One region of the Peribacillus sp. NPDC055009 genome, then DNA from elsewhere that is predicted to be linked to it. Evidence: riboswitches for the same ligand, from Rfam matches in the RefSeq annotation. Region 1 holds a riboswitch; each other region holds the start of a gene.

The links. A riboswitch is a leader RNA that binds a small molecule or an ion and turns the genes downstream of it on or off. The one in region 1 is predicted to bind S-adenosylmethionine.
Region 2: it holds a riboswitch for S-adenosylmethionine, as region 1 does, so the genes downstream of both, ACWF5P_RS03885 (5-methyltetrahydropteroyltriglutamate--homocysteine S-methyltransferase) here and ACWF5P_RS07035 (methionine biosynthesis PLP-dependent protein) in region 1, are expected to answer to the same signal.
Region 3: it holds a riboswitch for S-adenosylmethionine, as region 1 does, so the genes downstream of both, mmuP (S-methylmethionine permease) here and ACWF5P_RS07035 (methionine biosynthesis PLP-dependent protein) in region 1, are expected to answer to the same signal.

Annotation. Positions count from the first base shown of each region.
Region 1 is NZ_JBSGVZ010000003.1:165,447-169,715, reverse strand. It holds gene metC (cystathionine beta-lyase) at 1-1,005, opposite strand, end outside; gene ACWF5P_RS07035 (methionine biosynthesis PLP-dependent protein) at 1,002-2,114, opposite strand; SAM riboswitch class I at 2,201-2,314, opposite strand; gene fumC (class II fumarate hydratase) at 2,643-4,025, shown strand; gene ACWF5P_RS07025 (hypothetical protein) at 4,131-4,269, shown strand, end outside.
Region 2 is NZ_JBSGVZ010000002.1:26,769-31,037, forward strand. It holds gene ACWF5P_RS03875 (ABC transporter substrate-binding protein) at 1-335, opposite strand, end outside; gene ACWF5P_RS03880 (SUMF1/EgtB/PvdO family nonheme iron enzyme) at 350-1,294, opposite strand; SAM riboswitch class I at 1,712-1,813, shown strand; gene ACWF5P_RS03885 (5-methyltetrahydropteroyltriglutamate--homocysteine S-methyltransferase) at 1,897-3,000, shown strand; gene ACWF5P_RS03890 (LysR family transcriptional regulator) at 3,054-3,932, opposite strand; gene ACWF5P_RS03895 (aldehyde dehydrogenase family protein) at 4,048-4,269, shown strand, end outside.
Region 3 is NZ_JBSGVZ010000013.1:38,592-42,860, forward strand. It holds gene mmuM (homocysteine S-methyltransferase) at 43-1,005, opposite strand; gene mmuP (S-methylmethionine permease) at 1,002-2,390, opposite strand; SAM riboswitch class I at 2,474-2,576, opposite strand; gene ACWF5P_RS18455 (flavin reductase) at 2,801-3,409, opposite strand; gene ACWF5P_RS18460 (alpha/beta hydrolase) at 3,427-4,035, opposite strand; gene ACWF5P_RS18465 (ring-cleaving dioxygenase) at 4,035-4,269, opposite strand, start outside.

The DNA of each region.
Region 1 (4,269 bases):
TAATATGGATTCGACCGCTCCCAGGCTTACGGCAAATACAGGGAGCTCGACAGTGTTCACGAAGGAACGGAAGATTTCCTCACTTTCCAATTCAAAAGATAGGACCGCCCCTGCTCCAAGTGACTGGCCTTTCTGGATGGCGTGCTGTGGATGATCGGCTAGGCCGGGATAATACACTTTTTTCACCAAGGGCTGATCTTTTAAGTAGGCTGCAATCTTTTCTGCCCCTTTTTGTGAATGTTCCATTCTAACTGACAAGGTTTTTAAACCTCTCATTACAAGCCAGGCATCTTGGACACCAAGGACCGCTCCAAAGGAGTTTTGGAGCGAACCGAGTCTTGCCGCCAATTCCGGATCTTTCACGACCGCAAGCCCAGCTACCACATCACTATGTCCGGATAAAAACTTCGTCGCGCTATGAAGGACAACATCAGCGCCCAGATTCAGCGGTTTTTGCAATGCGGGCGTCAAGAATGTATTATCAACAAAACTTAAGGCACCGGCTTTTTTTGCAATATCACATACAGCTTGAATATCGGTCACTTTAAGTAACGGATTTGAAGGCGTTTCAATGTATATGGCCCTGGTATTTGGCTGAACGGCCGCTTTGACGCTTTCAAGGTCCGTCATGTCAACGAAGGTATGCTCAATATTGAAACGGGTCAATACGCTTGTGACCATCCTGAACGTTCCGCCATACACATCTTCGGAAATGACGATATGGTCTCCGGCAGACAATAGCAGGAAGGCTGTTGAAATGGCAGCCATACCTGATGAAAAGGCAAAGCCGTGAGTGCCTTCCTCTAAATCGGCAATGATATCTTCAAGTGCCTCGCGAGTTGGGTTCCCGCTTCTGCTGTAGTCATATTTGCCGAATTGATCGATATCCGATTGATGGAACGTCGATGCATGCTGAATGGGGACGCTCACACCGCCCGTTGCCGGATCGAATTTATGTTGATTATGAAGTAATTTCGTTTCAAAGCTAAAATCATGACCTGTCATCGTAGTGCCTCCCTTTTTACATGTGCGAATGCTTGCTGCAGGTCGCCAATCAAATCATCGCTATCCTCGATGCCAACGGAGAAGCGAAGCAGGCGATTACAAACCCCATTTGCCGTTCTGACTTCAAGCGGTATATCGGCATGTGTTTGTGTGGCAGGATAGGTGATGAAGCTTTCAACCCCTCCAAGGCTTTCTGCAAAGGAAATTAATGAGAGCGATTGTAAAAATGGGTTGACCGCCGCTTCATTAATGATGCGGAAAGAAATCATGCCGCCTCTGCCGGGATACAATACATCAGTGACACAATCATGCTCCGATAAGTAATCTACAAGTATCTTAGCATTCTTTTCATGACGCTCCATCCGCAATGCCAGGGTTTTCATTCCGCGCATCAACAGCCAAGAATCAAATGGGCTCAAGACAGCTCCAGTACCATTATGATGGAAGGCAAGTGCATCACATAATTCAGCGCCGCTAGCAACGATCAGTCCCGCGAGCACATCATTATGACCACCGAGATACTTGGTTGCACTATGAATCACAATATCCGCTCCAAGCACGATGGGTTGTTGAATAAGAGGCGTGTAAAAAGTGTTATCAACGATTAACAATAAATTATATCGTTTGGCCAATGCCGCAACGGCGCTAATGTCCGTTTGCTGCATAAGGGGGTTAGTGGGAGTTTCGATGAAGATGGCTTTCGTGTGAGGAGTGATGGCTTTTTCGATATCCTCCAAACAACAAGTGTTTACATAGTCACACTGCAATCCCCATTTTTTAAAACCTTGTTCTAACAGACGATATGTACCGCCATAAAGATCTTCGCTGACAATCCATGCATCCCCGGATTTAAAAAGGGCAAGAATAGTGGAGATGGCGGCCATTCCTGAACTGCAGGCATAACCTTGGTCTCCTTTTTCCAGATCGGCGATGGATCGCTCCAATAGCTGGCGTGTAGGGTTACCAGTCCTTGTGTAGTCGAATCCCGTCGATTGGCCAATTCCTTCGTGACGAAAAGCTGTTGAAAAGTATACCGGCGGATTGACTGTTCCTGTCGCCGTTTCGCTGCGATTTCCTAATTGAGCAAGATATGTTTCAGATTTGTACATGGTTTTCACTGCTCCTTTGAGTTATATAAAATAAAAAAAAGTCTTCTTTAAGAAGAAGACTTTGATTAAGTAGGGACGAGTCATTCTTCTTATCTTCCAAGTTCACAAACTTGTGGAATTAGCACCTTTTCATTGGTTTGAAACAAATGAAGGTTGCTGAGGTGTCATCGGGCCATTCCCTCTACCTCTCTCGATAAGAGTTTAGATTATTCAATTTCTTTTGAATTTACTATATATACAAAATACTGTCAAGGACATTTTGGGAGTGATAATGCTTTGATGTTCATGACCAGGTCAATTGGAGCCTAGCGGTGTCTACACTTTATGTGTCTAAAAAGAATAATTGAATTTTCATATAAACATGAATGGAACTTGGATTTTTCAGAAAACATGGAAAGGGTCAGCGGGATATTTTTGCTTTAAAATAATAAAGTTTGTACAATGTATGGAGAGAAAGAATAATCCGACATTATTCATTTCATATGCAAAAGGTCTTCAATGAATAGTGCAAACATAGGAGGAGAACACATGGAATACAGAATCGAACGAGATACGATGGGTGAAGTGAAAGTTCCTGCTGATAAATATTGGGGAGCACAAACTGAGAGAAGCCGTAACAATTTCAAAATAGGTAACGAAAAAATGCCGATTGAATTAGTTCGTGCATTTGCATACGTTAAACAAGCTGCGGCAAAGGTGAACTATGATCTTGGTGATCTTTCCAAAGTTAAAAAGAATGCCATCGTCAAGATTTGCGGGGAAATCCTTGAAGGTACGCTTGATGAACATTTCCCGCTTGTAGTTTGGCAAACGGGAAGCGGCACGCAAAGTAATATGAACGTGAACGAAGTGGTCGCTAACAAAGGGAATGAGTGGTTAAAAGAAAATGGTGAATCTGAAACCCTTCACCCGAATGATGATGTTAACAAGGCGCAAAGCTCAAATGATACTTTCCCGACCGCCATGCATATTGCAGCCTTTATGGAAGTCGCTGAAAAATTGGTCCCTGCCATCAAAGCCCTTCGTGATACATTCGATACAAAAGAAAAAGAATTTTGGGATGTCGTGAAAATTGGCCGGACACATCTTCAAGATGCTACTCCATTAACATTAGGACAAGAAATTTCCGGTTGGAAAGCGATGCTCGATAAGGATCTAGCGATGATTGAAGAAAGCAGCCAAAAATTATTGAACCTTGCTCTAGGCGGAACGGCTGTAGGAACCGGAATCAATACAAAAAAAGAATTCCCTGGACTCTCTGCCAAACAAATTGCAGCAGATACAGGATACCCTTTTGTCACATCTGATAATAAGTTCCATGCATTGACTAGCCATAACGAAATCGTCTACGCACACGGTGCTTTGAAAGCATTGGCGGCGGATTTAATGAAAATTGCGAACGATGTCAGATGGCTTGCAAGTGGACCAAGAAGCGGAATCGGCGAAATAGCCATTCCGGAAAACGAACCGGGCAGCTCCATCATGCCAGGTAAAGTCAATCCAACACAAAGTGAAGCGCTTACCATGATTGCAACACAAATCGTTGGTAACGATGCTACAATTGGCTTTGCAGCAAGTCAAGGTAACTTTGAATTGAATGTATTCAAACCAGTCATCATCTATAACTTCCTGCAGACGGTCAAATTATTGACGGAAGGCATTCATTCATTCAACGACAATTGTGCGGTAGGCATCACTGCAAATGAAGATAAAATCAAAGAAAATGTAGAACGTTCCCTTATGTTGGTGACAGCATTGAACCCGCATATCGGTTATGAAAAAGCAGCCAAGATCGCCAAAACGGCATTCAAGGACAACTCTACGTTAAAAGAAGCGGCGTTGAAATTGGAGTTCCTGACGGAAGATGAATTCAAAGCATGGGTCGATCCTGCTAACATGGTTAATAAATAATTAGTAGTGCCCTCCCTCTGGTATTAGGGAGGGTGTTTCCATGTGTTAAAATAATGGAATCTACAAATACTGAAATCATAAGTATCGGGAACAGGAGGAAAAACAATGTCTATATGCCCGCTTTGCAACGGTCTGAGAAAAATTCATGTGAAATGCCCGGAATGCGGCAGTGATCTTGAGGATAAAGGGAAATTCATGGACTACGCGGATGATTACAGTGCTTATATGGATATCGACATACTTA
Region 2 (4,269 bases), on a different contig from region 1:
AAAATCACCATATCCCCTTTACCTAACGAGTTTAACAAGGCGTAATCTGCAGCTATTCCAGTATCAGCTTGTTCTGTTAATACAGCATTAACCGTGTCAATTCCCATGGCAAAATTGGTAAGCTTTGCTTCTACGCCGTAATTTGAGAAGTATCCCTGTATCTCTGCCGCCCTGAATTGAAGTGAACCACCTGCTGCAGTATCAATAGCCATCCTTATAACGTCACTGTTAGGTGCACCAGCATCTTCTGAAGGAGATGAGGAACATCCAGCGATAAATAAAATGTTTAACATCGAAATAACAACCAATAAAGACCTCAAATTTTTCATGTTCATATCCCCTATGGCACTTATTTTTTTAAGTTGGCAACACATCTAAAACCCATATGCCCTGTAGAGCTGTCAATCATATTATAAGTACGGGCTGAAATCCTATAACGATTACAATATGATCGATGGCATAGATAGGATCCGCCTTTTATCAGTTTTGCAAAAGGATCGGGATCGAGGACTTCACTTCCATGTTGAATTGAAAATGTATCCTCGCACCATTCCCACACATTCCCCGACATGTTATAAAGGCCAAAATCATTCGGTTCAAAGGTATCAACAGGAGCCGTTCCTAAAAATCCGTCTTCTCCCAAATTTTCGTTTGGAAAATTGCCTTGCCAAATATTACAGTGATGCTTTCCCCCTTGGTGCAACTCATCCCCCCAAGGATATTTACGATTTACCACTCCACTGGCAGCAGCATATTCCCATTCCGCTTCTGTCGGAAGTCTTTTTCCAGCCCATCTACAAAACGCTTTGGCATCATTCCATGACACATGGACGACCGGATGGTGAAAGCGATTCACGATTGAGGAATCCGTCCCTTCCGGATGCTTCCAGCAAGCATTTCGAACAGCTATCCACCAAGGTGTTTTTTCGGCTGCCCCCACCATATCCCGTTCCATTCGTTTGTTGACAAACAAGTTAAAAACAAAAGACCATCCATATTTCTCCGCATCTGTTACATAACCGGTATCCTTTATAAAACAATAGAATTGTTCATTTGTTACGGCGTATCGGTCCATGTAAAAGGACTCAATCTTTACTGTTCGTGGTGGATATTCACCATCTTCTCTTGAACTATCTTCATCACTTGATCCTAGTAAAAATTCACCTGCTTGTATCAAAGACATATTATAGAAATCGTTTTTGTTTGTCGGGATCGAATCAAGGTCAGTTTCAATTGAAAGAAAATTCCGTCTTTTCAATACAGTACAGCATGATTTCATATTTGTTGTTTTCATGTTTCCACTCTCCAATGAATCTTCTCCTAGGCACTGCTTATGCCTGTATTATCACAATTTTTTTCGAACAAAAAAGGACACAGAAATGTTGTAATGAACAACAATTCAGTATCCTTTGGTTGACCAATTGGATAATCCAATTTTATTCTCTTTTCTTTATGCAATTTAACAATAAAACATAAATACTCATTAATCAAGTAGGTTTAATTATTTTATTTATTTTTTTCAGTCTTCCCTACTAATCGTTGTTTTAAAAAACCACGTCTAAACCTTATCTAAAAAGTGGTATAAAAAGCCGAATACAGAAAATGATCATGCCAGGAACCGAGTAATAAACGGTATATTCTAAATATTCAACCTCCAGCGCTTGACCTTTGTAAAAACTACCTGTATAGTCATAATTAATTTAATAGACAACTCTTATCCAGAGAGGTGGAGGGACTGGCCCTTTGATGCCTCAGCAACAGACTGATCATGTACTGTGCTAATTCCAGAAGTGTAAAAACTTGAAGATAAGAAGAGTATATAGCTTTGTTGCCAACACCTCTTCTTATTTTTTAAGAAGAGGTTTTTTATTTTTAAAAGGAAAGAAGGAATGCAACATGTCAATCACATTAACGAAAGCACCATTCAGGGCCGATCACGTCGGAAGTTTATTAAGACCGGAACGTTTACATATTGCCAGAAAGCAATTTAGGGAGGGTACCCTTTCAGCAGAGCGCCTTCGTGAAATTGAAACCGAAGAAATCAAACGGATTGTCGATAAACAAATTGAAGTTGGATTGGAGGCTGTTACGGACGGCGAGTTCAGACGAACATGGTGGCACTTTGACTTCCTCGAACATTTAAATGGCATCGAGGGATATGTGACTGAAAAAGGTCTCACATTCGATGGTGTGGAAACAGAGAGATATAACGTTCGCAATACCGGGAAGGTTTCATTCAATCCTGAACATCCCTTCATTAGTGATTTCATTGAATTGAACAAAATCGTGAACGGTCGTGCCGTTGCTAAGCAAACCATTCCCAGTCCGAATCAGTTATTTGCTGCAGGTATTCATAATGAAGACATCTACCCTGATATTGAAGATTATGCAAATGATATCATCAAGGCGTATCAGCATGCTTTGAAAGCCTTTTATGAAGCAGGTGTGCGTTATCTTCAATTGGATGATGTATATATTGCCAGACTTTCAGCTCCAGATTTCCAGTTCAAAGATGGAAAATATACGAGGGAACAGTTAATTGATCTTGCACTTCGTGTCATTAATGGAGCATTGGAAGGCAAACCAGAAGACCTTGTCGTCACTACCCACCTATGTCGCGGAAACTATCAGTCGACTTGGGCGTTTGAAGGAAGCTATGCCCGTATCGCCCCAACTTTATTGGCAAAGGAAAAAGTGGATGGATTCTTCTTGGAATATGATGATCAACGCTCAGGGGATTTCAAACCATTGGAATACATTCCAAATGGCGGTGCACAGGTCGTACTGGGTGTCGTCACTTCAAAAAATGGAGAAATCGAAGACAAGGAAGCAGTTAAGGCACGCATCAAGGAAGCTTCAAACTTCGTTGCTCTCGAACAATTATGCTTAAGCCCTCAATGCGGCTTCGCCTCCACCCATCACGGCAACAAGCTGACCGAAGAACAGCAATGGGAAAAGCTGAAATTCGTCGTTGATGTAGCAAAAGAAGTGTGGGAATGATTCATCTTTAAATGTAACGTAAAAGCTAGGCATTAGGCAGGCCTAGCTTTTCTTCAAAACAGCTCAATAAAATGTTTTGCCGTTTTGGAAAGATAACGATCTTGTCTAAAAACCAAAGCTATATTCGATTGAATTGAAGAATCGATAATATCCAACACTTTCACTCCTTTTATAATATGAGGTGAAACAGCTGATTTCGGAACAATACTCGCCCCAACTCCAGCTGAAACCAGAGAGAGCAGAACATTTACATCATGGCATTCGCATAAAATATTTGGCTGTATTTCCCGCTTTTTAAATTCCTCGATAATTTCTTCGTAAATCCCTTGTCCTTTTTCCCTATGCACTAAAAGCAATGGGATATTTTCAATATCCTTTAAATGAACCCTACTCTTTGAAGTGAAACTGTCCCAAACCTCAGGTACAACAAAAACATTCGGCACTTGTCCTATGTTCAAAATGGAAAGACCCTTCATCTCGACAGGTAAATGAACAATAGCAAGTTCAATATCCTGATTCTCCAAATAATTACTTATTTCATATGGATCTCCTGCGAATATTTTAAAGGAAACGGAAGGATATTTTTTCTTAAAATCATTAATTTTATCAGGTAAATAAGACATATAGGCAAGTACGGAACCTACTGAAAGGGTACCTTTAATTCCCTCACCCGTTTCCTTCACTTCGAGCAAGGAGTCCTCGAAATATTGCAGCATATTCTTAGCCTTCTCGTAAAGTACCCTCCCAGCTTCGGTCAATTCCATACTTTTACCATTCCTTTTTCGCTCAAGTAAAGTAGTCCCTAATTCTTCTTCCATAAGGCGGAGCTGCTGGCTTAATGGCGGCTGTGACATATTCAATTTTTTTGCTGCACGGGAAACCTGGCCTTCTTCTGCAAGAATAAGAAAATATCGTAATTGTCTAATATCCATTTTGGCACCTCTAATATATATGTAAAGCGTATATAAACTTAATTATATAGATATTTTAAATATGATACAAACAGCAGTAAAATATATTTGTTTACAATATAAAGGGGTGTTCAAAATGGAGAAATTCAAGGATCTAAACAAAAGCTTCATCAATGGGGAATGGATGGAAGGCTCAAGTCAACGCAGATATAATATTTTAAACCCATACAATAATGCCGTGATTTCAAATGTGAGCTTGGCTACATCAAAACAGCTCGAAGAATCATTTGAAATAGCAAAAAATGCTCAAAAAGGTTGGGCAAAAACATCAGCTGAAAAACGTCGTCAGGTCCTGCTT
Region 3 (4,269 bases), on a different contig from region 1:
AGTTAGGGTCTATATCATACATACTTTAAAACAGTACAAGGGCTAGGAGGATACCACCACGGAAGGTCGCCACTTTCTTGAAATGTCTTCAATATGATGTGGTGCCGTTCTGCAGCATCCTCCAATTAAACGCGCCCCTGCATGTTGCCATTCTTCAGATTTCAGGTCGAGCCTGTTACATGATTCTTGCCCATGCCATGTTTTAGTTTCCGGATTATATGTTTCACCTGAATTCGGATAAACAATGATTGGTTTATCCGTGTTTGCACGCAGCACCTGGATGGCTTCCGTGATACTTGAAACTGGCGCACAGTTGATGCCAATTGCTGCAATTTGCTCACTGTCCCCAAACAATCTTGTACACTCCTCGAGTGAAGTACCATCACTTATCGCTTTTTCATTTTTCAATGAAAAGGATAGCCAAGCATACACTTCTGGATAATCCTTCAATAATGAATATAATACTTTTGCTTCTTGCAGGGAAGGAATCGTTTCAAATGCTAAAAGGTCAGCTCCAGCTTCAATCAACGCTGATATTCGTGAGCTATGGAATGCAATTAAAGTTTCATCCGAAACACCATAGTTTCCTACATACTCTGAACCATCTGCAAGATAAGCCCCATAAGGCCCAACAGATGCAGCAACCAATGGCTTAGGCCTAAGCGTTTGATTTTCTTCCTTCCAAAAATCATCTCTTGCTTTTCTTGCGAGTAAAACCGTTTTCCTGATTAGCTCCAAAGCCTCTTTTTCTTGTATTCCGCGGAGGGCGAAACCTTCAACAGTGGCTTGGTAGCTAGCCGTAATCGCACAATCCGCTCCAGCACGAAAATAGTCAGAATGCACTTGATAAATCACTTCTGGATTTTCAAGTAATACACGTGCAGACCAGAGCGGGTCGTCCAAATCACATCCATGCCTCTCTAGCTCTGTAGCTAAAGCTCCGTCTAAAATCATGACTGAATGATCTCGTAAAATAGCGTCAATTGGGTTAGTTTTAATGTTCATGATCTACTCCTCTTTTCTTTATGGTTTTGTGTCAGATAATAACTTCCATAGCAAAACAAAATAAATGGAATGCCACAATATAGTGCAATTCGTTGTGTAGGATCAAATGCAATTCCTATGCAAGAAGCTAGGCATAGCATAAAAGAAACGATTGGTACGAGTGGATATAATGGCGTTCGATAAGCTAAGTCATTAACTGAATTTCCTTCGTTTATATATCGTCTGCGAAATAGAAATTGCGACATGCTAATACTCATCCAAACTACAACAACGGCTAGTCCAGAAATGGATACAAGCACTATGTAAACAGTATCCGGTGCAATAATACTCGAAAACAGGGCTAAGCAGCCGCCCAACATACTGAAAAGGACTGCATTTATCGGAACTCCCCGTTTTGTCAATTTTGCAAATATTGGTGATATAGTTTCCTTATCTGCAAGTGACCAAAGCATTCTGGATGCCGCATACAGTCCTGAGTTTGCAGCAGACAAAATGGCAGTTAATATAACAAAGTTCATAATATCCGCTGCATATGGCACACCAATCCGTTCAAGAACTGCCACAAAGGGGCTTTCTAATACGCTTGCATCCGAAATAGGCAATAATGCGGATAATACAACGATGGTTCCTACAAAAAAGATAATCAATCTCCATAATGTCATACGGATTGCCTTTGGTATCGTTTTTTCTGGATTCACAGTTTCTCCAGCTGCAATTCCAATTAATTCAGTTCCAGAGAATGCGAAATTCACCGCAAGCATCGTCATTATAATGGCAAAAGCACCATTCGGAAATAAACCTTCACTTGTAAAATTGGAGAATAACGGAGCGGATTGTGAATGAATTATTGGAATGAAACCTAGCATTGCCGCTGCTCCCAAAATAATGAAAATCACAATGGCAAATACCTTTATAGACGCAAACCAGAATTCGGATTCAGCGAAAAATTTAACGGTCCACGCATTTAATGCCAAAACCAATATGGCAAATAGTGCACTCCATATCCAGACATTGATTGATGGAAACCATCTCTGCATCAACAATCCTGCAGCCGTGAATTCCGAACCAAGTGCAACTGTCCAAGTTAGCCAATACAACCAGGCTACTGTATACCCTGTCCCAGGACCTATGTATTTAGCTGAGTAGCTATGAAACGCACCTGTCTCGGGCATATGTACTGCCAGTTCCCCTAGACATAGCATGACTAGATAAACCACTAATGCCCCAATCAGATACGAAAGGATGGTGCCAAACGGGCCTGCCTGTTGAATCGTATAACCCGAACTTAAGAATAAACCTGTTCCAATCACCCCGCCAAGCGATAGCATTATTATATGCCGTGCCTGCATTTTCCTTTGAAAATCATGCTTCCTTTTGTTCTCCATTCTTACTCTCCTTTATCTTGCATCCAGAAAAAACGAAAACGCACTCTAAAAAAGAGTGCGTTACTGACAAATAAACACGTACGGTCTTATCTATCAAGGTTTCACCCCCTGGAATTAGCACAGTGTCATTGCAGACCTGTTGCTGAGGTTTCATAGGGCCAGTCCCTCCACCTCTCTGGATAAGAAATTATTTTTTTATAACTTTATCAATCTATGAAAAAATTGTCAAGTTTTGTTTCGGTTTGTAAAGACTTCCTTTAAAATCCAAACGATCAACGCACCTTTGGCATAGATATGAACTTGTTTTTGGAACAGTCGCTTACATTATAGAATTGTAAATAATGCTAACCGGGAATAATTTTTAAAAAATGACGACACCTTAAAAGATGACGCCATTTTTCTTATATTCCTTAAGGTCTTTCAATTTCAAATAATTCTCCTAGTTTTGTATAAGTATGACCCGCTAATCTTGCTACTGGTTTTAGCCCCTTCTGGTCAATTCGGCCATTATGGTAAATCTCCTGCTCTATATGATAGCAGACTATTTTCCCTATCAATAAATCACAACCAGGTTTATTCTTGGAACCTGCCAAAGGTATCGCATGCTCCAATGTGCATTCAAAGCGTACCTTCGCTTCTTGCAATCCTGGTACCGACACCTTATCACTAACAGCCTGAGTGAAATTGGTAAGACCCAATTCACTTTCGTCAGACGGGAGTTCCTTGGCCGTTCGATTTGCATCAGCAACATTGTCTTCATCAGTGATATGAACAACGAATTCACCTGTTTGAATTGCATTTCGGGCCGTGTCCTTCAAAACTCCTTCTTTCCGTTGAACAGAAATGGAAATCATCGGAGGATTGGAACTGACTATGTTAAAAAAACTGAACGGCGCTATATTGATTGTACCGGTTTCGGATTGTGTCGTGACCAGGGCTATTGGTCTCGGTATGATGCTTCCAGTCAAAAACTTATAATTTTCCCGTTCTGTAAGACTTTCAGGATTTACTGAAATCATCTTCATCCCTCTCATTCTTATAAAAAGTTCTTTTGAAACCATGAACTTGCTGCATCAACCTCTGAACGTGTTAACTGATGACCGTAATTTTCCCAGTGAACGTCCACCGCAGCACCCGCTTGCAGTAAAATCCGATTAAGTTCATCAGTTTCTGCTGCGGGGCATATCGGATCGTTTTTACCTGCAGCAATGAATACAGGTATATCCGATAGGGACGGCAAAGCAATCCCGCGTCTAGGCACCATTGGATGATGAAGAATCGCTCCTTTTAATGCCCCTTCGAAATGGAACATCAAACTTGCTGCTATGTTTGCACCATTAGAATAACCTAATGCCACCACTCTGTCACGATCGAAGTCATATTGTCCGGACGCTGATTCCAAGAAGTCATAAAGCTCCTTCGTACGGAAAATCAAATCTTCTTCATCAAAAACTCCTTCAGCCAGCCGGCGGAAATAACGGGGCATTCCGTTTTCAAGTACATTTCCCCGTACGCTGAGTACGGATGATCCCGGTGAAACCATCTCCGATAATGGCAAAAGATCCGTTTCCGTTCCTCCAGTGCCATGTAAAAGCAAAAGCAACGGTGCATCTGGATTACTTCCTTTTTGAAAAATATGCTTCATCATTTATCCTCCTCTAGTACCCTCGGCACTGCCGGCAGTAACGTTTTCTCCATAATTTCCCTTTTTTCCTCAAACCATGGCGGCAGCATTAATTTACTACCCATCGTTTCCTTCGTTTCATCATGAGCAAAGCCAGGTGGATCTGTGGCAACTTCAAAGAGTATGCCTCCATCTTCCCTGAAATAAATGGCATCGAAGTATTGGCGGTCTTTAAAGGGTGTCACGCCATAGCCA